Regions from separate parts of the Streptomyces sp. NPDC050988 genome, predicted to be linked through region 3. Evidence: riboswitches for the same ligand, from Rfam matches in the RefSeq annotation. Region 3 holds a riboswitch; each other region holds the start of a gene.
What was found. A riboswitch is a leader RNA that binds a small molecule or an ion and turns the genes downstream of it on or off. The one in region 3 is predicted to bind cyclic di-AMP.
Positions count from the first base shown of each region.

Region 1: it holds a riboswitch for cyclic di-AMP, as region 3 does, so the genes downstream of both, ACIBEI_RS03040 (C40 family peptidase) here and ACIBEI_RS25165 (M23 family metallopeptidase) in region 3, are expected to answer to the same signal.
Region 2: it holds a riboswitch for cyclic di-AMP, as region 3 does, so the genes downstream of both, ACIBEI_RS37375 (M23 family metallopeptidase) here and ACIBEI_RS25165 (M23 family metallopeptidase) in region 3, are expected to answer to the same signal.

Region 1 is NZ_JBITFQ010000001.1:699,186-708,557, reverse strand. It holds gene ACIBEI_RS03055 (catalase) at 1-432, shown strand, start outside; gene ACIBEI_RS03050 (SGNH/GDSL hydrolase family protein) at 586-1,500, shown strand; gene ACIBEI_RS03045 (LLM class flavin-dependent oxidoreductase) at 1,646-3,547, shown strand; cyclic di-AMP (ydaO/yuaA leader) riboswitch at 3,816-3,988, shown strand; gene ACIBEI_RS03040 (C40 family peptidase) at 4,084-5,553, shown strand; gene ACIBEI_RS03035 (DUF4394 domain-containing protein) at 5,647-6,507, opposite strand; gene ACIBEI_RS03030 (AfsR/SARP family transcriptional regulator) at 6,692-9,372, opposite strand, start outside.
Region 2 is NZ_JBITFQ010000026.1:125,370-134,741, forward strand. It holds gene ACIBEI_RS37370 (M16 family metallopeptidase) at 1-1,138, shown strand, start outside; cyclic di-AMP (ydaO/yuaA leader) riboswitch at 1,388-1,548, shown strand; gene ACIBEI_RS37375 (M23 family metallopeptidase) at 1,561-2,334, shown strand; gene ACIBEI_RS37380 (GntR family transcriptional regulator) at 2,640-3,335, shown strand; gene ACIBEI_RS37385 (HPr family phosphocarrier protein) at 3,646-3,927, opposite strand; gene ACIBEI_RS37390 (GNAT family N-acetyltransferase) at 4,208-7,048, shown strand; gene ACIBEI_RS37395 (DUF5998 family protein) at 7,090-7,677, shown strand; gene ACIBEI_RS37400 (alkaline phosphatase family protein) at 7,677-8,864, shown strand; gene ACIBEI_RS37405 (thymidine kinase) at 8,917-9,372, shown strand, end outside.
Region 3 is NZ_JBITFQ010000012.1:18,956-28,327, reverse strand. It holds gene ACIBEI_RS25185 (MarR family winged helix-turn-helix transcriptional regulator) at 1-214, opposite strand, end outside; gene ACIBEI_RS25180 (dihydrofolate reductase family protein) at 326-1,465, shown strand; tRNA gene ACIBEI_RS25175 (tRNA-Met) at 1,601-1,674, shown strand; gene ACIBEI_RS25170 (PP2C family protein-serine/threonine phosphatase) at 1,876-2,961, shown strand; cyclic di-AMP (ydaO/yuaA leader) riboswitch at 3,278-3,433, shown strand; gene ACIBEI_RS25165 (M23 family metallopeptidase) at 3,445-4,494, shown strand; gene ACIBEI_RS25160 (aldo/keto reductase) at 4,586-5,530, shown strand; gene ACIBEI_RS25155 (PrsW family intramembrane metalloprotease) at 5,659-6,942, opposite strand; gene trmB (tRNA (guanosine(46)-N7)-methyltransferase TrmB) at 7,102-7,896, opposite strand; gene lhgO (L-2-hydroxyglutarate oxidase) at 8,128-9,339, opposite strand.

The sequences.
Region 1 (9,372 bases), on a different contig from region 3:
TGGGCCATCCACGCCTTCATCTGGGTCGACGCGGCAGGGGTCAGGCGGCCCGTGCGGTACCGCTGGGAACCGGTGGCCGGGCGCACCGACCTGACCGCCGCCGAGGCGGCCACCCGTACCGCCCAATACCTGACCGACGAACTGCACCAGCGCCTGGAGCACGCACCGGTGGCGTTCGACCTGCGGATCCAACTCGCGGAACCCGATGACCCCACTCACGACCCCAGCACCGTCTGGCCCGGCCACCGCAAGGAGATCACCGCCGGGCGCCTGGAGATCACCGCACCCGCCGACGACCAGGATCCCTGGAACACACAGGCCTTCAACCCCACCCGTGTCACCACCGGCATCCAGCTCTCCGACGACCCCGTACTCGCCTTCCGGGCCCACGCCTACGCCGAATCCCACCTCCGACGCAGCCACAACGAGTAGAGCTTCGCCCCATGTTGGCCCCGCTCGGGAGTGAACCACCTTGATTCGCGCGGCGTTTGACGTAATGACAGCACAACGCCCCCGCATCCGACACCTGTTGGCGTAGCGACTCCAGGAGCGATTCGACGAGTGCTTCGGGGGCCCGACGAATGGATGGACTTGAACAAGCAGACCAAGAGGTCTCCCGGTCGGCGCGGCCTGTTGCGAGGCGCCATGGTGGCGTGTTGCGCGATGGCCCTGTCCACCGCGGGGGCGACAGCGGCGAGCGCCTCGGCACCGACCGCGCGCACCGTGGACTATGTGGCACTGGGCGACTCGTACGCCTCCGGCCCCGGCATACCGACCCAGGTCGACACCGCGTGCGCGCGGTCAGACCAGAACTATCCGTCCCTTCTCGCGGCAGCGAGGAACTGGCAGCTGACCGACGTCAGTTGTTCGGGCGCCACGACGACGGCCCTGGCCGGACCTCAGGGCTCGCGACCGCCGCAACTGGACGCACTCGGCGCGGACACGGACGTGGTCACCCTGACCATGGGCGGCAACGACATCGGGTTCTCCAGCAATCTGGCCACCTGCGCCGGACTGACGTCCAAGGACCCGACGGGCAACCCGTGCCAGACGTTCTTCACGAGCGGCGGCACGGACCAGCTCGAACAGCGCGTCAACGACACCGCTCCCAAGATCGCCGCGGCGCTGGACGCCGTCCGGCAGCGGGCTCCGCACGCCAAGGTCCTGGTGGTCGGCTACCCCGACCTGTTCCCGGACGACGGGGTCGGCTGCACCAGCTCCGCCGTACCGCTCGCGGCCGGTGACTTCGCCTATCTGCGGGACACCGAGAAGAAGCTCAACGCGATGCTCGCGAGCCAGGCGGCGGCGAACGGTGCGGGCTACGTCGACACCTACACCCCGTCGGTGGGCCACGACATGTGCAAGCCGGCCGGAGAGCGCTGGATCGAACCCCTGGCCGCGGCGGCCCCGGCCGCGCCCGCCCACCCCAACGCCCGGGGTCAGCAGGCCATGGCCGCCACGGTGGAGCGTGCCCTCCACTGCCGCGCGTACCGCCGGTGACCTGAGGGGGGCGGGGCACCGGCTGTCCTGAGGAACGCCGGTGCCCCGCCCCCGAACAGTCCGAAGGACCTGTTGGTCATCCCACAAGGACCCGTTGGTCATCCCACGACCGAAGGAACGTGTACCTGATGACAGGAGAACGCATATGACAACTCTGACAAGCGATTACATCGTCGTCGGAGGCGGCACCGCGGGCTGCGTGCTGGCCGCGCGGTTGTCGAGCGAGCCCGGGACACGCGTGGTGCTCCTGGAGGCCGGCGAGGCGAGCGGCCCGGCGGAGATGGCGTACCCGGATCCCCTGGCGGCCTTCGGTCTGTGGGGCTCCTCCGTGGACTGGGCGTACTCCACGACGGCCCAGGCCGGCACCGAGGACGCCGTGCACGCGTGGCCGCGGGGCAGGGTGCTCGGTGGGTCGAGCGCCATCAACGGCATGGTGCACCACCGCGGGCACCCCGACAGCTACGACGCCTGGGAGAAGCAGGGCGCGACGGACTGGAACTACAACGCCCTGCTGCCGTTCTTCCGGCGGAGCGAGCGGGCCGAGGGGCGCGACCCCCAGGTGCGTGGCACCGACGGCCCCATGCGCATCGAGGCGAGCCCGGCCCCGAACCCGCTCGCCGAGGCCGCGTTCCGCGCCGCGGTGGAGGCCGGGCACACGCCACTGGACGACGGCAACGGTCGCGGGAGCGAGGGGGTGTCGTGGCGGGAGAGGAACGTCGCCGACGGCCGACGGCAGAGCGCCGCAGAAGCCTATCTGCGCCCTGTCCTGGCCAGGCCCAACCTCACGGTGATCACCGGCGCGTACGTACGTCGGCTCGTGCTGGAGAACGGGCGCTGCCGAGGGGTGGAGTATTCCGTCGCCGGTGAGGTGCGAACCGTCCTGTCCGATCGGGAGACCGTCCTGGCAGCCGGCACGATCGGGTCACCGCACCTGCTCATGCTCTCCGGTATCGGTCCCGTGGATCACCTCTGGGACGTCGGCGTCGAGGTCGTGGCCGATCTGCAGGGGGTCGGTGGCAATCTCCACGACCACGTGACCAGCTACGTCGTCCACGGCTCCGACCGGCAACCGCCGAGCGGCCCGTCCGCTGAGGCGCAGGTGCTCACCCGGAGTTCGGACGGCGTGGCCCCCGACCTGCTGCTGCTCTTCGCCGGAGCGGCGCTGCGGCCCCGGTGGACGGGCGCGGACCTGGGCGGCTACTCCATCCTGTTCTCCCTCATGGACCCGTACAGCCGGGGCACCCTGCGCCTGCAGAGTTCGGACCCCACCGCGGCTCCGCTGATCGATCCGGCCTACCTCAGCGACGACCGGGACCTCGACCGGCTTCTCGTCGGCCTGCGCCTCGCGCGTGAACTCGGCGGTACAGAGGCGCTCGCGCCGTGGCGGACGGTCGAGTCCTTCCCCGGCGTCGACGTTCAGGACGAGGAATCCTGTCGCGCGTACCTGCGGTCCACGGCGAGCACTTACTTCCATCCGGTGGGGACCTGCCGGATGGGCATGGACGAACTCGCCGTGGTGGACCCGCAGTTGCGGGTACGGTCCATCGAGGGACTGCGCGTCGCCGACGCCTCGGTCATGCCGTCCGGTTCGTCGGCCGAGTACAAGGGCGCTCTGTGGACGATCCCGAGCGCGTACATCGAGACGCTCCCCGTGCAGCGTCCCCGCCCGCCCGTGCTCCTCGGCGGTTTCACTCCGGCCACCCTGGAACGTATCGGCCGTCGCGCGGACGGCTGGGCGGGCGTGGGGCTGCCGGTGCCCCAACTGGCCTACGTCATCGGCCAGATACGGCAGATCGCGGAGGCCAACGGACGTGACCCCGACGCCCTGCGCACCGTCGTCCGGGTGAACCCCGTGGTGACGGCCGAGGCCGCGCCGAACGATGCCGTTCCGCACCGGGGAACGGTCGCACAGGTCTCGGACTACCTCCTCGCCGCCCATGCGGCCGGGGCGGACGAGGTTCTCATCGACCTGCAGCAGACCGCACGCAGCCCGCACGAAGTGACGGACCTGGCGCACCGTTTCCACGAGCTGCTGAGCAAGGGTTAGGCGCCTGTCCGGCCGCCGCTCGCACGCCCGTTGGGAGGCCCGCCCGTACGGGGCGTGAGCCGGATGACCGGACCCGTGGACCACGGGTCCGGTCATCCGGGTCGGCCAGGATCAGATGTCGCCGAAGTCCGGTGATGTCTCGACCAGGTACGACGAAGGTCACAGTTATATATCGGACACTTCGCCCTTCAATCTTCACACGAGGTGCACATGTTGGCTAAGTTGACGGACAGGACGCACGACTCCCTCCGGTGAACCTCGCCGGGTCGCGCGGCCTCCGCCGAATCCGGTGGCCCTCGCGGCGACCGGAACCGGGGACCCAACCGAACTTTGGGGTGAATCGGCCCAACCGCCCGACAGGGCAAGGGCCGTAGGGCATACCTTCCGGATTCCTCGCCCGAACCCGACAGCTAACTCGGTAGGCGGAGCACGGAAGGAGTACGGCTCCCATCGCGCCGGAACGAACCCCGCGCCCCGGAGGCAACAACCTCCCGGGTATACCCCGGCCCGCCCTCGCGACGGCGGCCGCCACCTCAGTGGATCTCTACTCCTCGGCCGGCGGATCCTCGGCCGGCGGATCCTCGCCCGCACGAGGGGACGACGGGCCCAGTCGCGAAGAGGTCCAGCAGCGGATCAGCAGCCTCTACGACCAGGCGGAGACCGTCAGCGGGAACTACAACGCGACGCGGGCGATGAACTCGGGGCGGCCGCGCGAGCGTATGACGCCCGGGCCCGACATCGGGCGTGGGCGTGCCGACACGGTCGCCGCCGCCGATCCCGTTCTGAGCGACCGCGCCAAGCAGTGGTTCGACGTGGGGCGTTCGCAGCTGGGGCCCCTCATCCCCGCCGTGCTGCCGCCCGACAGAATGCCGGACCGCGGCCAGACCGAGACGCGGCCCAAGACCCCCGGTGGGCGTCAGGGGGACCGGTCTTCCGAGGAGCGGTCGTCCGGCCGTGCGCTGGAAGGGGCAGGCAAACCCCTCCTTGAGCTGACCGCAGGACCCGGCGCCGCGACACCCGCCCGACCCGTGGCGGAGCTGACCGCAGGACCCGTCGCCGCGCTGCCGGCCGTGCCGCAGGCGCGCCAGGAGGCCACCGCGCTCCTGCCCGCGACCGCCGCCGACCCGCGGCAGTCGCTGAAGACCTCCAAGCAGCGGAACCAGAGCAAGCTCGCGAAGGCCCGTGAACTGCTCTCCGCACACACCGCCCGGCAGAGCGCGCCGGTGGCGGCCATCGAGCCCCCGCCGGCGGCGACCGCCTGGTCCACCACCGAGGGACAGGGCTACCGCCAGCCCGAGGCCGAATGGTGGCAGCCGCAGGCACAGGCGCAGCCGCTGTCGGCCGGTTTCGGCATGGAACCGGCTGTCGACGCACTGGGCGGCCCGGACCTGACGTTCGGCATGGGCCTGCCCGCTGCTCCGGCTCCGGCGATCGCTCCGCCGATCGCTCCGGCTCCGTCGGTCGGTATGGATCTGCCCATGGGCCCGGACCTGACGTTCGGTATGGCTCCCTCCATCGACGCCCGTACGCCGATCGGCACGGGAGTGCCCATCGGTTCGGACGGTGCTGCGAACCCGGGGTACGGCACTCCGACCCCGGGATACACCGCTGCGCCCCCGGCATACGGCGGATCGGCCCCCGGATACGGCGGGAAGGCCGCGACAGCCGTCGACTTCGCGCGTGAGCAGATCGGCAAGCCCTGTGTGTGGGGCGCGATGGGGCCGGGCTCGTACGACTGCTCCAGCCTCACTCAGGCGGCCTGGAAGGCGGCGGGGGTCGCACTCCCGCGTACCGTGAACGATCAGGCGGTCGCGGGCATGGCGGTGCCCCTCTCCGACATCCGTCTCGGCGACCTGGTCCTCTTCCACGGGCACGTCGGCCATGTCGGCATCTACAGCGGCAACGGCATGATGGTCCACGCGCCGAGCCCGGGGGCGGCCATCCGTGAGGAGTCGATCCACTGGGCCGGCGAGTCGGCGATCCACAGCGTGATCCGGCCCGCCTGACCCGACCCGGAGGCCGTATCGGTGCGCGCGCGAGGCGCCGCCCGATACGGCCCCTGATCGTCTCGTTCCGGAGACGGCAGGTCCGCGAAAGTGTCAGCTCATGTCGAGCGAGACGGCGACGTCGGTGATGGCTACGGGGAACTGGTCCACACTGGTCGTGGCTCCGGTGAGCACGTCGACGGTGTAGAACGTCGACGTCGAGGCACCGGCCGGGGTCAGGGTGGCGAAGGCCGTGTTCGAGATCGTCTTGCCGGCGCTCAGATCGCTGAAGATGTCGAAGCCCGCGTTGACACCGGCGTCGAAGCCCAGTGAGCCGGTCGGGACCAGCAGGCCGTTGGCGGGCGGCGACTGGATGACGACCTGGTCCGAGGTCGTGTTGATGTCGAACAGCGTCGTCGCGGTGGCCGAGTTCAGGTCGTTGTTGGTGTAGGCCGCTCCGGTGACACCGGGGGTCGTCGCCCCGTCCGTGGTCAGCGGGGTGTTCGTGGCGGTGCTGCTGTTGGCGAGGTTGTGCGCCAGGTTCTGACCGGTGTCACTGATGATCCGCAACCGGTCGGCCGCGGGGTTGAAGTCGACACCGAAGTTCGTGCCCTGCAGCGGAACACTGAGCTGCGAGACCTTGGTGACCAGCGGGTTCGGGACCGCGGGCGGGATCTGGACCGTGTAGATGCCGCCCTTGTTGCCGACCAGGTACAACAGTCCGTTCTGTACGCGGAAGTCGAGCCCGACGACGGCGGTGTCGCCGACGAGCCCGTCGATGCGCCTGAACCAGTTGAGCGTGCCGGGGTCGTCGGTGTTGAACGAGGCCATCAGCGTACCGTCGGCCGAGATACCGAACGCCAGCAGACGGGGCGGCGCCGCGTGGCTGGTGCCCGGCGTCGCCACGACGAGTGCCGCCATGGCGGACGCGGCCGCGACCGCCGCGGCCATTCTCTTCTTGAGCCCTGCTTTCATCGCTTCTTCCCTCTCGGTCGGCGTGAGCTTGAGCGTGGATGTGAGCGCGAGCGTGTGCTGGGGCAGAGGCATTGCCGCCTGGCCCGCCAGGCCGGATCGACAGTCGGCGACGGCAAGCTATGAGGCAGGACTGGACATCCACTGGACGGTGATTGAACGACCGGACGGCGGGGGCTCCGCCAGGTCACGGACCCGATGTGGTCGACGCCGCAGTAGCTGCCGCCCATGGCCCGAGGGCCCGGCGGGCGCGCTCGGCGCCCGCCTGCGCGCGTGCCAGCTGGTCGTGCTCACCGGTGACGGACGCGACCGTCGCGGCGGTGGAGTGGTGGTCGAGCGCCTCGTCGTGACGGCCGCTGCCGTGCAGCGCCTCGGCGAGGCCGTTGAGCGCCGACGCCTCCCCGTAGCCCTCCCCGTTCTCGCGGAACAGTTCGAGGGCTCGCCGCTGGCAGGTGACCGCGGCCTCGAACTCGCCCTGCTTCAGCCGGATGTCGCCCAGACCGGACAGCGCGTACGCCTCGCCGCCGTGGTGCCCCAACTGCCGGAAGAGCGCGAGGGCCTGCTCCTGGCATTCGGCCGCGGCCTCCGAACGGCCCAGCCGCAGAAGGGCGTTGCCGAGGTGGGAGAGCGTGCGGGCGCGGCCGATCCGGTCACCTGTCAGATCGTGCAGGGCGAGGGCCTGCCGTTGGTGGTCGGCCGCCTGCTCGTAATCGCCCAGCCGCAGACAGACATTGCCGAGGTTCGTGAGGGTGCGGGCCTGGCCCACCTGGTCGCCGGTCTCCCGGTAGAGGGCGAGGGCCTGTTGATGGTCGTGCGCCGCGTCGCGGAGGCTGCCCAGCCGCCAGTGCACGTTGCCGAGGTTGGACAGGGTCCTGGCCCGCCCCGCCAAGTCGCCCGTCCGGTGGTGCAGTTCGAGGGCCCGTACGAGATGGTCCTCGGCCGTTCCCGCGTCGGCCAGCCGCCAGTGAACGACTCCGAGGTTGGTCAGCGCGTGGGCCTGTCCACCCAGATCCCCGAGCGTCTCGGCGGCCCGCAGGGCGTGGCGGTGGATCTCCAGCGCTTCGGTGTGGTGACCGGAGTCGAGGTGGCGGAAGAGCAGAGCGGCCAGCCGGACGGCGTGGCGGGGACTGCCTCGGTCCGCGGCCACCGCGCAGACGGCGGCCAGCGTCGGCCGCTCGGTGTCCAGCCAGGCCCGTGCCGCGGCCGCGTCACCGACGACGGGCGGGACGCGGACGGACGGTTCGACGGCGGGCCTGTGGTGCCGCTCGGCCGGGTAGAGCGTGTCCATGGCCGCCGCGGCCGTGCCGAGATAGTGGTCGAAGAGACGGACCAGCGCGGCCTGCCGTTCGGCCTTGGAGTCATGCGTACGGGTCAGGCGGTACGCGTAGGCGCGCAGCAGGTCGTGCGTGCCGAACCGGCCCGGCCGGGCGGGCTGAAGGAGGTGGGCGCGGGCCAGCAACGCCAGGGTCCCGGCGGCGTGGGGCGGAGTCTCACCGGCGCCTGCGTGCTCGTCGCCCGGTACGGCAGCTGACGTGTGGTGCCCCGGCGTGTGGGCCGGTGTCCGGCCCGGCATGTGCTCGCGCGTGTGGGCCGGCGTCCGGCCCGGCACGTGTTCCGGCGTGTGGCGTGGCACGCTGCCCGGCGCCTGGCCCGACTTGGTGCCCGGCACGTGCCCGGGTCTCTCGTCCCGCGTGGTGCCCGGCATACGGATCGGTCCTTCGCTCGGCACAGGGCTCGGTGCTTCGCCCGGCATCGGGGTCGGCTCCTCGCCCGGCACAGGGGTCGTTGTTTCGCCCGGCGCTTCGCCGATCAGCGCCGCGACCGCATGTGCGTCCGCCTCCGGTCCGGGGTGCAGGCTCAGCAGGCGGAAGGTGCGGGCGGCCGGTGCGGGGAGTCGCTCGTAGGACCAGGAGAACACCGCCTCCACCGCCGCACGCCGGTCACCGCCCGCGTTCAGGAGATCGAGCCGTCGCTGCTGGTCGGCCAGCTCCGCCACCAGGTCCGCCAGTCGCGACGGCGGGTGGGCGACGGCGAGTTCGGCCGCGACCCGGAGCGCCAGCGGGAGACGGGCGCACTGTTCGGCCAGGGCGGCGGCCGGCCCCGGCTCGGTGTCGACGCGCCCACCGACCAGCGTGCGCAGCAGGGCGAGGGCGTCGGGCGGCGGGAGCGGGCCCAGACCGATCCGGCGGGCGCCGTGCAGGGCCACCAGCCCGGCGAGGCTGTCCCGGCTGGTGACCACGACCGTACAGGCCGGTGAGCCGGGAAGAAGCGGGCGGACCTGCTCCTCGGACAGGGCGTTGTCGAGGACCAACAGCATCCGCCGGTCGGCCAGTTCGGTCCGGAACCGGCTCGCGCGGTCGTCGACGTCGAGCGGGATCGCGTCACCGGGCACCCCGAGGACGCCGAGGAACCGGGTGAGGGCGTCGCCGGGCGGCATGGGGCGGTCCGGGTCGTAGCCGCGCAGGTTGACGTAGAGCTGGCCGTCGGGGAACCGGTGGCGCGTGCGGTGCGCCCAGTGGACGGTCAGCGCGGTCTTCCCCACTCCGGCCGTGCCTGAGACGACCGAGATGGCCCCTGCCGTCGGACTGTCCGCCGCCGCGGCCAGCAGCCGGTCCAGCGCGGACAGTTCCGGGTCACGGCCCGCGAAGTCGGGTACGTCCGCGGGGAGTTGCGCGGGTAATCGGTGCGCCTTGGGCGGATACGGGGGTACGTGGGCGGGCACCTGAGCGGGTGACTCGGCGGCGTCTGCCGTGCCATCGCCGTCGGCGGGAGCATGCCCGGCACCGGGAGTTGAAGGCCGGGTGCGGCGGCGCAGCAGGGCGGCATAGGCCTCGGCCAGTGCGGGGCCGGGGTCGACACCGAGTTCGT
Region 2 (9,372 bases), on a different contig from region 3:
CGCCGAGGAGTTCGCCGCCGAGCTGGAGCGCTGCGGCGCCACCCTCGACGCGCACGCCGACCACCCCGGCGTACGGATCAGCCTCGAAGTCCCCGTCTCCCGGCTCCCCAAGGCGCTCGGTCTGCTCGCCGACGCCCTCAGGGCACCCGCCTTCGAGGACAGCGAGATCGAGCGGCTGGTGCGCAACCGGCTCGACGAGATCCCGCACGAGACCGCCAACCCGGCCCGCCGCGCAGCCAAGGAGCTCTCCCGGCAGCTCTTCCCGGCGACCTCGCGCATGTCGCGGCCGCGCCAGGGCACCGAGGAGACGGTCACCGCGATCGACTCGGCGGGCGTCCGCGCCTTCTACGAGAAGCACGTACGCCCCGCCACCGCGACCGCCGTCGTGGTTGGCGACCTCACCGGCGTCGATCTCGACGCGCTGCTCGGGGACACGCTCGGCGCCTGGACCGGATCGCAGGCCGAGGCCCGCCCCATTCCGCCGGTGACCGCCGACGACACGGGCCGCGTGATCATCGTGGACCGGCCGGGAGCCGTCCAGACACAGCTGCTCATCGGCCGCGTCGGCGCCGACCGGCACGACCGCGTGTGGCCCGCCCAGGTGCTCGGCACGTACTGCCTCGGAGGCACCCTCACCTCGCGCCTGGACCGCGTCCTGCGTGAGGAAAAGGGATACACCTACGGTGTGCGGGCGTTCGGCCAGGTGCTGCGCTCCGCGCCGGACGGGACGGGCGCGGCGATGCTCGCCATCAGCGGATCCGTGGACACCCCGAACACGGGCCCGGCGCTCGACGACCTCTGGAAGGTGCTGCGCACCCTCGCGGCCGAGGGCCTCACCGACGCCGAGCGCGACATCGCCGTGCAGAACCTCGTGGGCGTGGCGCCGCTGAAGTACGAGACGGCGGCCGCCGTCGCGGGCACCCTCGCCGATCAGGTCGAGCAGTACCTGCCGGACGACTTCCAGGCGACGCTGTACCAGCAGCTCGCCGCGACCGGCACCGTGGAGGCCACCGCGGCCGCCGTGAGCGCCTTCCCGGTGGACCGCCTGGTGACCGTCCTCGTCGGTGACGCCGCGCAGATCGAGGAGCCGGTCCGGGCCCTCGGAATCGGTGAAGTCAGCGTCGTGGCAGCGGAGTAGAACGCGCAGTAGAAGGCGCAGCGGAACAGGGCCGTTCCGCGGAGAACCCAGGTGACCGAAGGGGCGCCTGGGTTCTCCTTTTGCCCGGACTTCAGCACCAGAACCGCTGGTTGTCCGTATTGGTAGGGAGGTTGCCCGTCTGCCCTGTGGCATGCGCTACAAAACCCTTGATCCGTTTGTTGATTGAAAGACGCCCCGCTTAGCGTCGGTCCGGCTGTTCGTCAGGCAGTGCGCCGCGCCCGCGGCACCGGACAGTCATCGCCGAGTCCCCGTACGGCGCGAGCCAGGGGAGCCGGGGACCCATACGTAGTCCCTGGGGTGAATCGGACGCCCTTCCCGAAGGATGTCCGTAGGAGACCTTCCTGCTCCGAACCCGTCAGCTAACCCGGTAGGCGAGAAGGAAGGAAAGGACCAGCCACTTCATGGCGTTCACTCGCGCCGCCGGGAAGCACCGTCGTCCCAGCCGTATGAAGCGCACGACCAACCGGACCGTCGGCGTCGCCGCACTCGCCACCACCGGTGTGGTCGGCACCCTGGCTGCTCCCGCACTCGCCGCCGAGAGCCCGGCCGAGCAGACCCTGACCCAGGCGATCACCATCGGCGACTCGGTCGCCGACCAGATCGACGCGCAGGCCGCCGCCCAGCAGCAGGCCGCCGACGAGACCGCCGCCCGCGAGAAGGCCGAGGCCGCCGCCAAGGAGCGGGCCAAGGAAGCCGCGGAGAAGGCCAAGAAGGAGCGCGAGGTCAAGGCCCGCGCCGCCCGTGCGGCCGAGCGTGAGCGCCTGCTGAAGTCGTACACCGCTCCCATCTCCGGCTCGTACGTCTCCACCGGCTACAAGGCCGGCGGCGCCGTCTGGTCCTCCGGCAGCCACACCGGCATCGACTTCCACGCCGCGAGCGGCACCGCCGTGCACGCGGTGGGCGCCGGTACCGTCGTCGAGGCCGGCTGGGGCGGCTCGTACGGCAACGAGGTCGTCCTCAAGATGAACGACGGCACCTACACGCAGTACGGGCACATGTCGTCCCTCGGTGTCTCCGTCGGCCAGACGGTCACCCCCGGTCAGCAGATAGGCCTCTCCGGGGCGACCGGCAACGTCACTGGGGCGCACCTGCACTTCGAGGCGCGGACGAGCGCGGAGTACGGCTCGGACATCGACCCGATCGCGTATCTCCGCCAGCACGGCGTGAACGTCTGACGGCGGGCGACCGCCCTCCCGCGCGGCAGCCTTCCCACGCAACGGCCCGCCCGCGCGGACACCGCTCCCGAAGGCCCCGGCTCACCGAGCCGGGGCCTTCGCGCGGTTCTGATCACTTCCTGACGGCTTCTCGGCCACTTCCCGGCCGACTTCGCACCGGACGACTGCCTGTTCAGAAGCGAGGTGTGTCCAAAAAATATCCATGGATTCCGGTCCGCCATCGGAATTTCCCGCTCTCTGCAATAGAGTCACCGAACAAGCGTCAATCGACCGCGTTTCGCGGGGGTTAAGGCGGAGGTCCGGTCATGCGTATTCCCGCGCACTCGGTATGCACGGCGATCCGTGACGACATCGTCGCGGGTGTCTACGAGCGCGGCAGCCGGCTCACCGAAGAACTGCTCGCGCGCCGGTACGGCGTCTCGCGGGTCCCCGTACGGGAGGCCCTGCGCACCCTGGAGGCGGAAGGCTTCGTCGTCACGCGCAGGCACGCGGGCGCGTGTGTCGCGGAACCGACCGAGCAGGAGGCCGCCGACCTCCTGGAGATGCGCATGCTGCTGGAGCCGCTGGGTGCAGCGCGCGCCGCCCAGCGTCGCACGGAGGCGCACCTCAAGGTGCTGCGCGGCCTGGTCAGGCTGGGCCAGGAGCGGGCCAGGAGGGGCAACAGCGAGGATCTGCGCTCCCTGGGCGGCTGGTTCCACGAGACGCTCGCACAGGCCTCCGGAAGCCCCGCGCTGACCTCCACGCTCGCCCAGTTGCGGCACAAGATCGCCTGGATGTATTCGGTCGAGGCGCCCGCGCACCCGGCCGAGTCCTGGGCCGAGCACGGTGCCATCGTGGACGCCGTCGCACGCGGCGACAACGACCGGGCCAGGGCGATCACGGCGCTGCACACCGAGCGGGCGATGGCCGCGCACCGGCTGCGCTTTCCCGGCGGCGGTGACCGCGCGGAGCGTGTGAGGACTTCGCAACATCCCGTAAACACGGCGGGCCTGCGGCATTAACAGTGGCGCCGTATACAAAGAGAGTTATTCGCCGGGGTCTATTTCTGCTGCCCCTTTTTTCCACGTGCCGGGAATTTCCACGCACGTGATTTCCGCATGCGCGGAACCAGGATGAGTGGAACCCGATACGCGGGCATCCGAAAAAGCCCGGACGGTGCCCGGGAGCGCGGCGAAAAGCAGCGAGACGGCGTGACGCACGGGAAAAACAGTGCGTGAGGCCACAGCACGGCGCGCGTCCTGCAGACGGAAACGGCGGAGCCGCGTCACCCGGTATGGGTCGACGCGGCTCCGCCGTACGTGGTCCGCGAGGTCAGACGGTCTCGGGGAGTTCGTCGAGGCCCTCGGCGACCAGCTTCGCCAGGCGGTCGAGCGCGGCGTCCGCGCCCTCGGCGTCGGAGGCCAGGACGATCTCCTCGCCGCCCTGGGCGCCCAGGCCGAGAACCGCGAGCATCGAGGCGGCGTTGACGGGGTTGCCGTCGGCCTTGGCGATCGTCACGGGGACGCCGGAGGCCGTGGCGGCCCGGACGAAGATGGAGGCGGGACGGGCGTGAAGGCCCTCGGCCCAGCCGACGTTGACGTGGCGCTCAGCCATGTGATGCTGCCCTTCAGGTGTCTCACGGTTGTCTAGACCATTGTTCCATATCGTGAAGCGTGCCCCGGGCGGCTGCGGATACCGGGCCCGAGGCGGCTTCGGTCACCCAAGACTGCCTCGCGCCCCTGTCGGACGCGAGCCCGCCGTCGCCGGGATGTGAACCCCTGGGGCGTGACCCCCGGGACCCCGAACCCCGGGACACGTACCGGCACGCGCCCGGGACATGAACCCCCGCGGCCGGGACCGGCCGTTGTCGGACCCGAGCCGTACTCTGGGCCCCATGCAGACCTCGCCGGACCGGCACGAGTACCCCGCTCACTGGGAGGCCGATGTCGTGCTGCGCGACGGCGGCACCGCGCGCATCCGGCCGATCACGGCCGACGACGCCGACCGCCTGGTCAGCTTCTACGAGCAGGTGTCCGACGAGTCGAAGTACTACCGCTTCTTCGCGCCGTATCCGCGCCTGTCCGCCAAGGACGTCCACCGCTTCACGCACCACGACTTTGTGGACCGGGTGGGACTCGCGGCCACGGTCGGCGGCGAGTTCATCGCCACCGTACGCTACGACCGCATCAACGCCGACGGCCTCCCCGCCTCCGCCCCCGCGGACGAGGCAGAGGTCGCCTTCCTCGTGCAGGACGCCCACCAGGGCCGCGGCGTGGCATCGGCCCTGCTTGAGCACATCGCGGCCGTCGCCCGTGAGCGCGACATCCGCCGCTTCGCCGCCGAGGTGCTGCCCGCCAACAACAAGATGATCAAGGTGTTCACGGACGCCGGATACCAGCAGAAGCGCCACTTCGAGGACGGCGTCGTACGCCTGGAGTTCGACCTGGAGCCCACCGACCGCTCGCTGGCCGTGCAGCGCGCGCGGGAGCAGCGGGCGGAGGGGCGCTCGGTGGCCAGGCTCCTCGCGCCGGGCTCGGTCGCCGTCATCGGTGCGGGCCGCACACCCGGGGGAGTGGGCCGCAGCGTCCTGGAGAACCTCCGCGAAGCGGGCTTCACCGGCCGCCTCTACGCCGTGAACGGGGCACTTCAGGAGAAGGAGCTCGGCGGAGTGCCGGCGTACAGCTCCGTGCGTGACATCCCCGAGCCCGTCGACCTCGCCGTCGTCGCCGTCCGGGCCGAGCGCGTCCCCGAAGTCGTCGCCGAGTGCGGTGAACACGGGGTTCAGGGGCTCGTCGTGGTCTCCGCCGGGTACGCCGAGAGCGGCCCCGAAGGCAGGGAGCGCCAGCGTGAGCTCGTGCGCCAGGCGCGTACGTACGGGATGCGGATCATCGGACCGAACGCCTTCGGAGTCATCAACACCTCCCCCCAGGTGCGGCTCAACGCCTCGCTCGCACCGGAGATGCCGCGCGCCGGGCGGATCGGCCTGTTCGCCCAGTCCGGCGCCATCGGCATCGCGCTGCTGTCCCGGCTGCACCGGCGCGGTGGCGGGGTCACCGGCGTGACCGGCGTGTCGACGTTCATCTCGTCCGGCAACCGCGCGGACGTGTCCGGCAACGACGTCCTTCAGTACTGGTACGACGACCCCGACACCGATGTCGCCCTCATGTACCTCGAATCCATCGGGAACCCGAGGAAGTTCACCCGCCTCGCGCGGCGCACCGCGGCGGCGAAGCCGCTGGTCGTCGTCCAGGGCGCACGGCACGGCGGGGCCGCGCCCCAGGGGCATGCCGTCCGGGCCACCCGGCTCCCGCACGCGACGGTGTCGGCGCTGCTGCGCCAGGCCGGCGTCATCCGGGTGGACACGATCACGGAACTGGTCGACGCGGGCCTGCTCCTGGCGCGCCAGCCCCTGCCGCTGGGGCCACGGGTGGCGATCGTCGGGAACTCCGAGTCCCTCGGGCTGCTGACGTACGACGCGTGCCTCGCCGAGGGGCTGCGACCGCTGCCCCCGGTGGACCTGACCACGGCCGCCTCGGCCGAGGACTTCCGCGCCGCGCTGACGCACGCGCTGGCCGACGACGGCTGCGACGCCGTCGCGGTCACCGCGATCCCGGCGGTGGGGGAGACCTCCACGGCCGACGCCGCCCTGGCGGAGGCGCTCCGCTCGGCCTCCGCCGCCGCTCCCGACAAGCCGGTCCTCGTCGTCCACGTCGAGCTGGGCGGCCTCGCGGAGGCACTGTCCGCGGCCGCCGGCACCGCGCCCCAGGCGGCTCGCCCCGCGCCCCCGTTCGCGGGCAGCAACCACCCCATCCGCCCGGCGGACCGCCCGCCGACGGTGGCGGAAGCCTCCGAGGCCGAGGCCGATTCCCGCCTCATCCCCGCCTACCCGGCCGCCGAGCGGGCCGTCCGCGCCCTCGCCGAGGCCGTGAGGTACGGCCAGTGGCGGCGCGAGGCCGCCGACCCCGGTCGCGTCCCCGAGTACGAGGACATCGACGAGAAGGGCGCGGCCGAACAGATCGACGCGCTGCTCGGCGACGGAGGCATGGGCGGCCTCACCCTCGGCCCCGACGACACCTGCGCCCTGCTCGGGCGGTACGGCATCGACGTCCGCCGTGCCCTGCCCGCGCCCACGCCCGACGAGGCCGTCGCAGCCGCGGAGCGCCTCGGCTACCCCGTGGCGCTCAAGACCACCGCCCCCCACCTGCGCCACCGCGCCGACCTCGGCGGCGTACGGCTGGATCTGGCGGACGAGGAGCAACTGCGCAGAGCGTACGCAGAGTTGACCAGCCTCTTCGGGACGCCGGAGGAGCTGCGCCCGGTGGTACAGGCGATGGCACCGCGCGGCGTCGACACGGTCGTACGAGCCGTCATAGACCCGGCGGCCGGAGCGGTGCTCTCCTTCGGGCTCGCCGGGGCCCCGTCGGAGCTGCTCGGAGACACCGCGCACCGGCTGATTCCGGTCACCGACCGGGACGCGGCCTCGCTGGTCCGGTCGATCCGGACCGCACCGCTCCTCTTCGGCTGGCGGGGCTCCGCGCCGGCGGACGTCGTGGCCCTGGAGGAACTGCTGCTGCGCCTGTCACGCCTTGTCGATGACCATCCCGAGGTCGTCTCCGTGTCCCTGGAGCCCGTCGTCGTGGCCCCGCACGGGCTGAGTGTGCTCGGCGCCTCCGTACGGCTCGCGCCGCCGCCCGTCCGCGACGACCTCGGTCCGCGCACGCTTCCTGTGTACTGAGCGGTGCCTCGCAGTCAGTGCGCCCCCGTAGGATGGACGTCATGGCCAAGACCAGTACGACGACCCAGGGGCTGCGAGCGGCGATCGAGCGCAGCGGCTACTACCCGGCCCTCGTGGCCGAGGCTGTGGAGGCCGCTGTGGGCGGCGAGCCCATCCGGTCGTATCTGGTCCATCAGGAGACGACGTTCGACGCCAACGAGGTGCGTCGGCACGTGACGGTGCTCGTCCTCACGGGAAACCGTTTCATCGTGAGCCACACCGACGAACAGGCGGCGGACAGCACGTCCCCGACGCCGTACGCGACCACGTCGACCGAATCCGTGAAGCTTGGCCGGATCTCGTCGGTGGTTCTCAGCCGCGTCGTCGCCAATCCGGAGAAGTACGTTCCGGGGACGCTGCCGCGCGAGGTCGTCCTCACCATCGGCTGGGGCGCGGTCGCCCGTATCGACCTGGAGCCGGCCGCCTGCGGTGACCCCAACTGCGAGGCGGACCACGGGTACACGGGCAGTTCGACGGCGGACGACCTGAGCCTGCGCGTCAGCGAGGCCGGGGACGGCCCGGACGCCGTGCGGCAGACCCTCGCCTTCGCGCAGTCGCTCTCCGAGGCGACCGCGGACGTCACCCGCTGATGGCCCAGCAAGTCTGGGACCACCCGGAACCGCTCTCCCTCGACTCCGCTCCCGTACCCGAGTACGGGGCCGGTTCGCTCGCAGACCTGCTGCCCACACTGGCCGCGGGCATGGACGTCCCGGACGTCACCGCCTCACTCACGGAACTGAGCCCGGCCGACCGGAACTGCGTCTTCCTGATCGACGGCCTCGGTTGGGAGCAGCTGAAGACGCATCCGGACGAGGCCCCGTTCATGACCTCCCTCCTGGGCAGCTCACGCGGCGGCACCGGCCGCCCGATCACAGCGGGCTACCCCGCGACCACCGCGACCTCCCTGGCCTCCGTCGGTACGGGCCTGCCGCCGGGCGCGCACGGCCTGCCCGGCTACACCGCGCGCAACCCGGAGACCGGCGAGCTGATGAACCAGCTCCGCTGGCAGCCATGGACGCAGCCGGGCAAGTGGCAGCCGTACCCCACGCTGTTCCAACTGGCCGACGCGGCGGGAGTGCACACCGCCCAGGTGTCGTCACCGCACTTCCAGAACACCCCCCTGACCAAGGTCGCCCTCAGCGGCGGCACGTTCCACGGGCGGCTGACCGGCGAGGACCGTATGGACCTCGCGGCCGAGCAACTGGCCGCCGGGGACCGCTCGCTGGTCTACACGTACTACGCGGAGGTGGACGGCAAGGGCCACCGCTTCGGCGTCGACTCGGACCCCTGGCGCGGACAACTCATGTACGTGGACCGGCTGGTCCAGCGCCTGGCCGAGCAACTGCCCCCGCGCACCGCCCTGTACGTCACCGCGGACCACGGGATGATCGACATCCCCTTCGACGAGCAGCACCGCATCGACTTCGACGAGGACTGGGAGCTGCGCGCCGGGGTCGCCCTCCTCGGCGGCGAGGGCCGCGCCCGGCACGTCTACGCGGTCCCGGGCGCCGAGTCGGACGTCCTGACCTGCTGGCGCGAGGTGCTCGGCGAGCAGTTCTGGGTGGCCTCGCGGGACGAGGCGATCGCGGCGGGCTGGTTCGGCCCGCACATCGACGAGCGGGTGTACGAGCGCATCGGTGACGTGGTCGCGGCCGCCCGCGACGACGTACTGATCATCGCGTCCGAGCGGGAGCCGAAGGAGTCGGCGATGGTCGGCAACCACGGCTCGATGACACCAGTCGAGCAGCACATTCCGCTTCTGGAAGTACGTTCCTGACCCTCCCCGCCCGACCAGTGAACCCCTCATGCCGAAAGGTGCTCAACTCCCCATGCCCGAGCTGGTGTTCTTCTCCGGAACCATGGACTGCGGGAAGTCGACGCTGGCTCTCCAGATCGAGCACAACCGCTCGGCCCGCGGCCTGCAGGGCATGATCTTCACCCGCGACGACCGCGCGGGCGAGGGCAAGCTGTCCTCCCGCCTGGGCCTGGTCACGGACGCGGTGGAGGTCGAGGACGACCAGGACGTGTACGCGTACGTCGTCGACCATCTCTCGAAGGGCGGCCGTGCGGACTACGTCATCGCGGACGAGGCGCAGTTCCTCGCCCCCGAGCAGATCGACCAACTGGCCCGCGTGGTCGACGACCTGGGCATCGACGTCTTCGCCTTCGGCATCACGACGGACTTCCGCTCCAAGCTCTTCCCCGGCTCCCAGCGCCTCGTCGAACTCGCCGACCGGGTCGAGGTCCTCCAGGTCGAGGCCCTCTGCTGGTGCGGCGCACGCGCC
Region 3 (9,372 bases):
GGCTACGGGTGATCTTCGTGCTCTCCGCGAGGTCCGTCATGCGCAGGCTGCGTCTCGGCGCCTCGGAGAGGTTGGCGAGGATGGAGTAGTAAAGGTGCGGCATGCCGGCCTCCTGCTGGAGCTGCCGGTCGATCGCGTCCTCCAGGAGATGGGAGGCAGCGATGTAGGCGCGCCAGGCGCGCTGCTCCTCGGGGGTGAGCCAGCGGGTCGTCATGCCCCCAGTGTAGGTTTGTTTCAAACTTGAACCAAGACCGGATCGGCGACCGGTGACACCGGCCCGCCGTCCGGGCAAGCCCTACCTCCGCCTCCGAAAGCGAGCGCGTCCATGCCTCACCCCTACGTCCTGTTGTCCGCCGCCGTCTCCCTCGACGGCTGCCTGGACGACACCGGCCCCGGACGGCTGCTGCTCTCCGGACCGGCCGACTTCGACAGGGTCGACGAGGTACGGGCCGAGTCCGACGCGATCCTCGTCGGCGCGGGCACCCTGCGCGCCGACAACCCCCGGCTCCTCGTCAACTCCGCCGAGCGCCGCGCGACCCGCGTCGCCGCCGGACGGCCGGAGTACCCGCTGAAGGTCACCGTCAGCGGCAGCGGTGACCTCGACCCCGGCGCCAACTTCTGGTCCACGGGCGGCGAGAAGATCGTCTACACGACCGACGAGGGGGCCGAGAGGGCCACTGAAGCGCTGCGCGGGCTCGGCGTCGACGTCGTCTCCGTCGGCCCGGACGTCGACTGGCGGGCCGTACTCACCCACCTCCACGACGTCCGCGGCGTACGGCGGCTCATGGTCGAGGGCGGCGGCCGCGTCCATACCCAGCTCCTGAGCCAGGGCCTCGCCGACGAACTGCAGCTCGCCCTCGCGCCCCTCGTCGTGGGTGAGTCGGACGCGCCGCGCCTGTTCGGACCCGGCGACTACCCGGGCGGCCCCCGCAACCGGCTGCGGCTGGTCGAGACCCGGCCCGTGGGGGACGTCGTCCTCATGCGGTACGTCCCCACCGCGCCCGGCACCGGGAACGTACCCTCCGCCGCCGACCACCGTTGGCTCGCCCTCGCCTGCGAACTGGCCGCCGAGTGTCCGCCCTCGCGGACCGCGTTCAGCGTCGGCGCGGTCGTCGTCGCGGCCGACGGTACGGAGCTGGCCCGCGGGTACTCCCGAGAGGCCGACCCCGTGTCGCACGCCGAGGAGGCGGCCCTCGCCAAGATCGAGCCGGGTGATCCGCGGCTCGCGACCGCCACCGTCTACAGCAGCCTGGAGCCGTGCGCCCGCCGCGCGTCACGGCCCGCGCCCTGTGCCCGGCTGATCCTCGACGCGGGCGTACGGAGGGTTGTGACCGCCTGGCGGGAGCCGGACACCTTCGTGGCGGGCGCGGACGGCAGCGGGCTGCTGGCCGCGGCCGGCGCCGATGTCCTGGTGCTCCCGGAGTACGAGGCCGACGCCAAGGCCCCCAACCGTCATCTGGCCTGACCGGCCCGTTTCCCGTCGGTACGGCCGACGGGTCCTCCGGACCAGCATCTTTCATGCCAAAACCCCCGGTGAAGCGCGGGCGACATCAACGCGTGTGCTTCGGGTCCCGCAGATGGCGTACAGTGGTCTTAACGACGCGGGGTGGAGCAGCTCGGTAGCTCGCTGGGCTCATAACCCAGAGGTCGCAGGTTCAAATCCTGTCCCCGCTACTGAAGGCCTGAGGCCGGAATCCGATCAAGGATTCCGGCCTCAGGTGTTTCCCGTACATCTCCTCAGGCTTCCCCGGGTGTTCGGGCAGGTGTCTTCACCCGCCCGGTCTTCACCCGCCCGGTCCTCGCCCGCTCGCCCGCCGTCCGCGCTCCCGGAAGCCTGGACAGGTGGAGGAGCGGGAGCCGGAGCGGGGCGAGCCCATGAACGTCGAGCCCGTGGAGAGGACCGTCTCGTACCAGCGCACCCTCGTCCGCGTGCTGCCGGCGCTGCTGGTCGCCGCCGGCGTCTGCTACGACCTCCTCACCCCGCAGGACTTCACCGCGGCTCCCTTCTTCACGGCCGCGGTGCTCATCGCCGCAGCCCTCTTCTCGCTCGGCGCCACCGTGTGGACGGGAATCGCGGCGACCGCGGGCATGGGAATCGTGCACCTCAGGTTCGCCTTCGACGCGGGCGCGGTCACCGAGGTCCTCACCGTGGCCACGGCCGCCGCGCTCGCCGTCGGCATCAACCGGCTCGTGGTCCGCGGCAACGCGCGCCTCGCCACCGCCCGCGAGATCGCCGAGGCCGCCCAGTGGGCCGTACTGCCCGAACCGGCGGCGCGGATCGGCGGCCTGGAGATCGCGGCACGGTACGAGGCCGCGCAGGAGGGCGCGTTCATCGGGGGAGACCTGTACGCCGTGCAGGACACCCCGCACGGCGTACGGCTCCTCGTGGGCGACGTACGGGGCAAGGGCATGGGAGCGGTCGCCGTCGTCGCCGTACTCATCGGGGCCTTCCGTGAGGCCGCCGAGCAGGAGGCGAGCCTGGAGGCGGTCGCGCAGCGGCTGGAGCGGGCGCTCGCGCGCGAGGGTGTCCGGCGCGACATCATCGCGGTCCTCGAGGACTTCACCACCGCCGTGCTCGCCGAGATCCCGCACGGCACCCCCGTCGTACGCCTCGTGAACCGCGGCCACCCCGGGCCCCTTCTGCTGTACGGCGACGGAGAGGTGCGTACGCTCGCCGCGCCGGAGCCCGCGCTGCCGCTCGGGACGGGGGAATTGGGGACCTGGCCCGACCGCGCCCAGGAGGAGGCCTTCCCGGGCGGGACCATGCTGCTCTTCCACACGGACGGGCTGTCCGAGGCGCGGGACCGGCGAGACGTCTTCTACGATCCGGCGCGGCGGCTGTCCGGGCGGGTTTTCCCCGGGCCCGACGCGTTGCTCGCCGCGGTACTGGACGACGTCCTGCGGCACACCGGGGGCGGGGCGACCGACGACATGGCACTGCTCGCGGTGCGGCGGCCGTGAAGGTATGGCGGGAGGGCGCGGTCGTGGTGATTGCGTGACGGTCGTGAGTGCGGCGGCCGTGAGATGCGTCGCTCTTTCGGCGGGCCATATCACCGTTCGTAGTCGAACGGCGTCCCTCCGCTCAACAACTGACGCACCATCAACAGGGCTCCCGTTCCTGAATGTCGATCAACTCGCCCGATTTACCCCGCTCATGACCTGTAAGTCCAGGCCAAGAGCCGTAACGATCATCAGGAACAGCTTGGAATCCGGTGCCCGGGTCTATTAACGTTCGATAACGCAGCGCGGTCGTCCCAGCCGTCACAAGAGTCGGCTCCGTGCGCACGCGCCGAATCCCGCAAGGGAACCGGGGAACCACCACTTGGGGTGAATCGCTCGTCTTCGCGGTGTAGCGCACCGCGGTTGACGCGCGTAGGAGACCTTCCTGCTCCGAACCCGTCAGCTAACCCGGTAGGCGAGAAGGAAGGAAAGGAGTGCGCCTACGTGGCGTCCAACCGGTCTGCCCTCACACCCTCGTTCGTTCCGGATGAGTTGACGGGTGAGTCCTCGGGTGAGAAGAAGCCCGACACATTCGCCTACGGCGCTCGTAAGGACGAGGAGACGTGGGAGGTCTGGAATCCCAGCGCGGAGACCGTCCTTCCCGTCCGCGGCCGGCACCGCGTCGCCAAGCAGCGCGGCGGCGGACTCGCCCGTAGCTCGACCGTTCTGGGCGTCGGCGTCATAGCCGCAGTCGGCGCGGGTGGCATGGCCACCGCGCAGACCGGCAAGCCCCCGGTGTCGATCTCGATCCCCGACCTGCCGAACGTCGGCTCGCCGTTCTCGGAGGACGACGCCCCCGAGGGCTCCAGCACTCCGATCACCGCCGTCGGCCTCACCGCAGCCGACGCCGAGGAGGGCAACTCGGACGCGGGTGAGGCCCTGCGCGCCCGCATCATGCTCCAGGCCGAGCGGCAGCAGGACCAGGTGGACCGCGAGGCCCAGCGGGCCGCCGAGGCCGCCGCCGCGAAGAAGGCCTCCGACCAGGCCGCGAAGGAGCGGGAGGCCGCCGAGGCCAAGGTCGCCGCCGCCAAGAAGAAGGCGGACGAGGAGGCCAAGGCGAAGGCCGAGGCCGCGCGCCTCGCCGAACTCGCCAAGCAGTTCACGCTGCCCACCTCCTCGTACACGATCACCTCGACCTTCGGACAGTCCGGTGCGCTGTGGTCGTCCGGTCAGCACACGGGTCTGGACTTCGCCGCTCCCACGGGTACCCCGATCAAGGCCGTTCACAGCGGCACGATCAAGGAAGCCGGCTGGAACGGCTCGTACGGCTACCGCACGGTCCTCGAACTCGACGACGGTACGGAGATCTGGTACGCGCACCAGTCGTCGATCGGTGTCAGCGTCGGGCAGAAGGTGAACACCGGCGACATCATCGGGCGCGTGGGCGCGACCGGCAACGTCACCGGGGCGCACCTCCACCTGGAGGTCCACACCAGCGGCGGCGACGGCATCGACCCGATGGCGTGGCTGCGGGGCAAGGGGCTCACCCCGTAAGGGCTCAACCGGAAGAGCTCACCCGGTAAGAAGGGCCTGAGAGGTTCCTGGGTGCGGAATACGGCCGTCCGGTACGGCCGTTGATCCACCCATGACCTCTCTCCGCAAGCTGGGTTCGTCCGATCTCGAAGTCTTTCCGCTCTCCCTCGGCGGCAACGTCTTCGGCTGGACCGCCGACCGGGCGCGGTCCTTCGCCGTGCTCGACGCGTACACCGCCGCGGGCGGGAACTTCGTCGACACCGCCGACACCTACTCGGCCTGGGTGCCGGGCAACGAGGGCGGCGAGTCGGAGACCGTCCTGGGCGACTGGCTCGCCTCGCGCGGCAACCGCGCCGACGTCGTCGTCGCCACCAAGGTCGGTGCGCACCCCCGGTACAAGGGTCTGTCCGGGGCGAACATCAAGGCCGCGGCCGACGCCTCCCTGCGGCGGCTGAAGACGGACCACATCGACCTCTACTACACCCACTTCGACGACCCGTCCGTGCCGGTCGAGGAGATCATCACGGCCCTGGACGAGCTCGTCCGCGCCGGCAAGGTGCGCGCCATCGCCGCGTCCAATCTCTCTCCCGAGCGGCTCCAGGAGTCCCTCGACCTCTCCGACCGCGAGGGCCTCGCGCGGTACGTCGCGCTGCAGCCGCGGTACAACCTCGTCTCCCGCGACTCGTACGAGGGCCCGCTCCGGGACGTCGCCTCCCGGGCCGGTCTCGCCGTCGTCCCCTACTCCTCGCTCGCCTCGGGCTTCCTCACCGGCAAGTACCGGGCGGGCGCCGTCGTCGACAGCGCGCGGGCCGGGTCCGCGGGGGCGCATCTGGAGTCGGAGCGGGGGCCGCGGGTGCTGGCCGCGCTCGACGAGGTCGCGCGGGAGCGCGGGGTCGAGGTCGCCACCGTGGCTCTGGCCTGGCTGTCGTCCCGGCCGACCGTCGTCGCGCCCATCGCCAGCGCTCGTACGGTGGAGCAGCTTCCGGCGTTGTTGGGGGTGGCCGGGCTTGCCCTCACGGAGGGGGAGTTGGGGAGGCTGACCTCGGCTTCCGGCTGAGGTTGAGGGGTGGGGTGTTGGGTGTGGGGCTGGGGTTTGGGGTTTGGGGTGGGGCTGGGGTTTCGTCTTGGGTTTGGGCTGGGGTGGGGGGTTGGGGGGCGGTTGCGTTTTGGGGTTGGGGCTGCGCCTCAGGAGCGGTATGGGTTGTACGTGTACGGCGTCGGGTAGCCGTGCCACTGCGGTGCCACCGGTGCCGGAGCCGTCGCCCGGGCCGCGTACAGGAGCGCCGGGCGGGCCGGTTCCCGGCGCGTCCACAGTTCGTGGAGCAGCTCCCGTTCCCGTACGACGAAGTCGGCTCCCGCGCGGCCCTTGCGGCCCCGGTGACGCAGGAACGCCAGCGACGTCGCGTACGCCTCGTACTCCGCGACCGCCCTGCCCGCCGAGCGTCCGCCGTGGTGCGTGGCGTACTCACGGGCCAGCCGCCGTGCCTTCATCGAGCCGAGGACGAACGGCTCCGGGGCCGTGAGCCAGCCCGCCATCGCGTACGCGGGGAGTTCGTCGCGGATCGTGCCCAGTTCGCGCTGGCGGGTCCAGATGACCAGCCAGGTCAGCAGGCCGAAGGCCGGGACCATGAAGGCCGCGTAGACCGCGAAGAAGCCGTACTCGCCGAAAGTCGACGAGCCGTTCCACATCGCGTGCATGCCCATCGCGAGCAGCAGTCCGACGATCGGGAGCAGTACGCGCCGTACCTGGTGGCGGTCCGCCGACAGCGCCGCGATGCCGAAGCCGATGCCCGTGAGCACGGTGAACAGCGGGTGCGCGAACGGCGACATGATCACACGTACGAAGAAGGTCGCCGCCGTGACCGAGGCGATGCCGCTGCCGCCGCTGAGCTGGTCCGTGCCGAACGCCGTGCCGAGGTAGAGGATGTTCTCGGTGAACGCGAAGCCGGTCGCCGTGACGCCGGCTATCACCACACCGTCCAGGATTCCCGTGAACTCCCGTCTGCGGAACAGGAAGACGAGTAAGACGGCTGCTGCCTTCGCCGACTCCTCGACTATGGGGGCTATGACCGTCGCGCCCAATGTGTCCGCGCTGGATGGGTCCGCTGTCGCTGTTGCTATCCATCTCGTCGCGAAGCTGTTCGCCACGATGGCTATCAGCGCGGCGGCGCAGGCTCCCCAGGCGAAGGAGAAGAGAAGGTTCCGCCAGGGGCCCGGCTCCACTCTGTCCAGCCAGCGGAACGCGGCGACGAGGAGCGGGACCGGCAGTACGGCGAGGCCCAGGCCCACCAGGAAGCCCTCGGTGCCGGTCTGTCTGCGGACCAGGGCCAGGATGACGAGGCCGGAGAGGGTCAGCAGGGTGGTCAGGGCGCTGTAGCGGACCCACTTGCGCTGCCACCAGTGCGGGGTGCCTCCGGCGGGGGTGCCGGGGAAACCGGGGTGTGGTGGGGGCGGGGGACCGGTGGCCATGACAAAGACCCTAACGACGGAGGGGCGTGGGCCGCGAGAGCGCACTGTCGGGGGCGTGGGGGCGGGGCGGGGTGGCGCGCGGTGTCGTGCGGTGTGGTGCGGTGTTTGGCTACGCCTTGTGGGGCCCTCCAGGCCGTATGGGCCGTGCGTCGTGTGGCTCTAGCTGCCCGTGTTCGCTGTATGCGGTACGCGGCGGAAGAGCAGATCGTTCACCACGTGTCCCTTGTCCAGGCCCTGGCCCTCGAAACGCGTCAGGGGGCGGAAGTCTGGGCGTGGCGCGTAGCCGCCGTCCGGCTGGGTGTTCTCGAAGTCCGGGTGGGCGGTGAGGACTTCGAGCATGACCTCGGCGTACGGTTCCCAGTCCGTCGCGCAGTGCAGCAGTGCGCCCGGCTTGAGGCGGGACGCGGCGAGGGTGAGGAACTCCGGCTGGATCAGGCGGCGCTTGTGGTGGCGCTTCTTGGGCCAGGGGTCCGGGAAATAGACGCGCAGGCCGTCCAGGGAGTCCGGGGTCAGCATCTCGCGGAGCAGGATGATCGCGTCGCCGTTGGCCACGCGGAGGTTGGACAGGCCGGCTCGGTCCGCGAGGTTCAGGAGGTTGCCCTGGCCCGGGGTGTGGACGTCCACGGCGAGGATGCCGGTGGTGGGGTCCTCGGTGGCCATCTGGGCGGTGGCCTCGCCCATGCCGAAGCCGATCTCCAGGACGACCGGGATGTCGGCGGCGAAGAGATCCTTGAGGTCGAGGGGGTGCCGGCCGTCGATGTCCAGGCCCCACTTGGGCCACAGGCGCTGCAGCGCGTCCGCCTGGCCCTGGGTCACTCGGCTTCTGCGGGGCTGGAAGCTGCGGATTCTTCGCTCGAAGTGGGAGCCGGCGGGGTCGGGGCGGGGGCCGTCGGGGAAGCGGGGTTCGCCCTTTGGGCGGGGCTTCCTGTCGGGGTTCGTGGAGGAGTCAGACACAGTGCGTCGATTTTACGGGGTGGAGGGGTGGGGTGGCTTGGTGGCTCTGGGTGGTCTGCGGGTCGTCGTGGGGCGGGGCCGTGCCGGTACGTCGAGTCCGCCGCGTTCCGGGTATACGGCTGTCGGTTTGGAGGGAGCCGTTTCTTGGAGGAGCCCTATGCGGCGGACTTCGACGTACCGGCACGGCCCCTTCCGTTCGTGGGTCCCTTTACCGCCGTCCGTTTTCTGGGCTCAGGTGGTTGTCATTGATCTGAGGGCTCGCGCTGCGATCTCTCTCCCGATGGGGAGGGAGGCTGTGGCTGCGGGGGAGGGGGCGTTGAGTACGTGGACCGTGCGGGGGGATTCCTGGATCAGGAAGTCGTCCAGGAGGGTGCCGTCGCGTAGGACTGCCTGGGCTCGGACGCCTGCGGCGGCGGGGATCAGGTCGTCGGGGGTGGTGGCGGGGAGCAGGCGGCGGACTGCGGTGCTGAAGGCCGTTTTCGAGAGGGAGCGGTGGAGTTCGCCGCCGCCGTAGCGCCAGTGGTGTCTCGCTATGCGCCATGAGCCGGGCCAGGTGAGGGTTTCTGCCAGTTCTCGGGGGCGTACCGTCCGCCAGTCGTAGCCCTCGCGGGCCAGGGCCGGGACCGCGTTGGGGCCGATGTGGACGCTTCCGTCGATGCCCCGGGTGAGGTGGACGCCGAGGAAGGGGAAGGCAGGGTCCGGGACGGGATAGACGAGGCCGTTGACCAGGGAGGGCCTGGCCAGGGTGTAGTACTCGCCTCGGAAAGGGACGATGCGCATCTTGGGGTCGTCGCCGGTCAAGCGGGCGATTCTGTCGCAGTGGAGGCCGGCGCAGTTCACCAGGACTCGGGCTCGGGTGATGGTGCCGTCGGTCGTGCGGACTGCCACTCCCAGGTCGGGGCGGCGGTCGATCCGTGTGACCTCGGCGTTGTACTTGATGTGGGCGCCGGAGGCGTTTGCGAGCTGGCGGGCCACGCCCACGAAGTCGCATACGCCTGTCGTCGCTACGTGGATCGCGGCCAGGCCCCGCACCTGGGGTTCGTACTCCGCGATCTGGGAGGCGCCCAGCTCGCGGACCGGAATGCCGTTCTCCCGGCCTCGCTGGACCAGGGCGTGCAGGCGGGGCAGCTCTTCGCGCTCCGTGGCGACGATCAGCTTGCCGGTGACGGCGTGGGCGATGCCGTACTCCGCGCAGAACTTGACCATCTCGGCGGCGCCCCGGACGGCGTACCGGGCCTTGAGGGAGCCCGGGCGGTAGTAGATCCCGCTGTGGATGACGCCGCTGTTGCGTCCCGTCTGGTGCCTGGCCGGGCCCGGTTCCTTCTCCAGCACCGTCACCCGCGTGCCCGGCGCGGCACGCGTGATCGCATACGCCGTCGACAGACCGACGATCCCGCCGCCGATCACCAGCACGTCACAGTCGTAAGCGACCTTCCGCCCCATCTGTCCGCCCCACCTCCAGCCTCCGACTCCCAC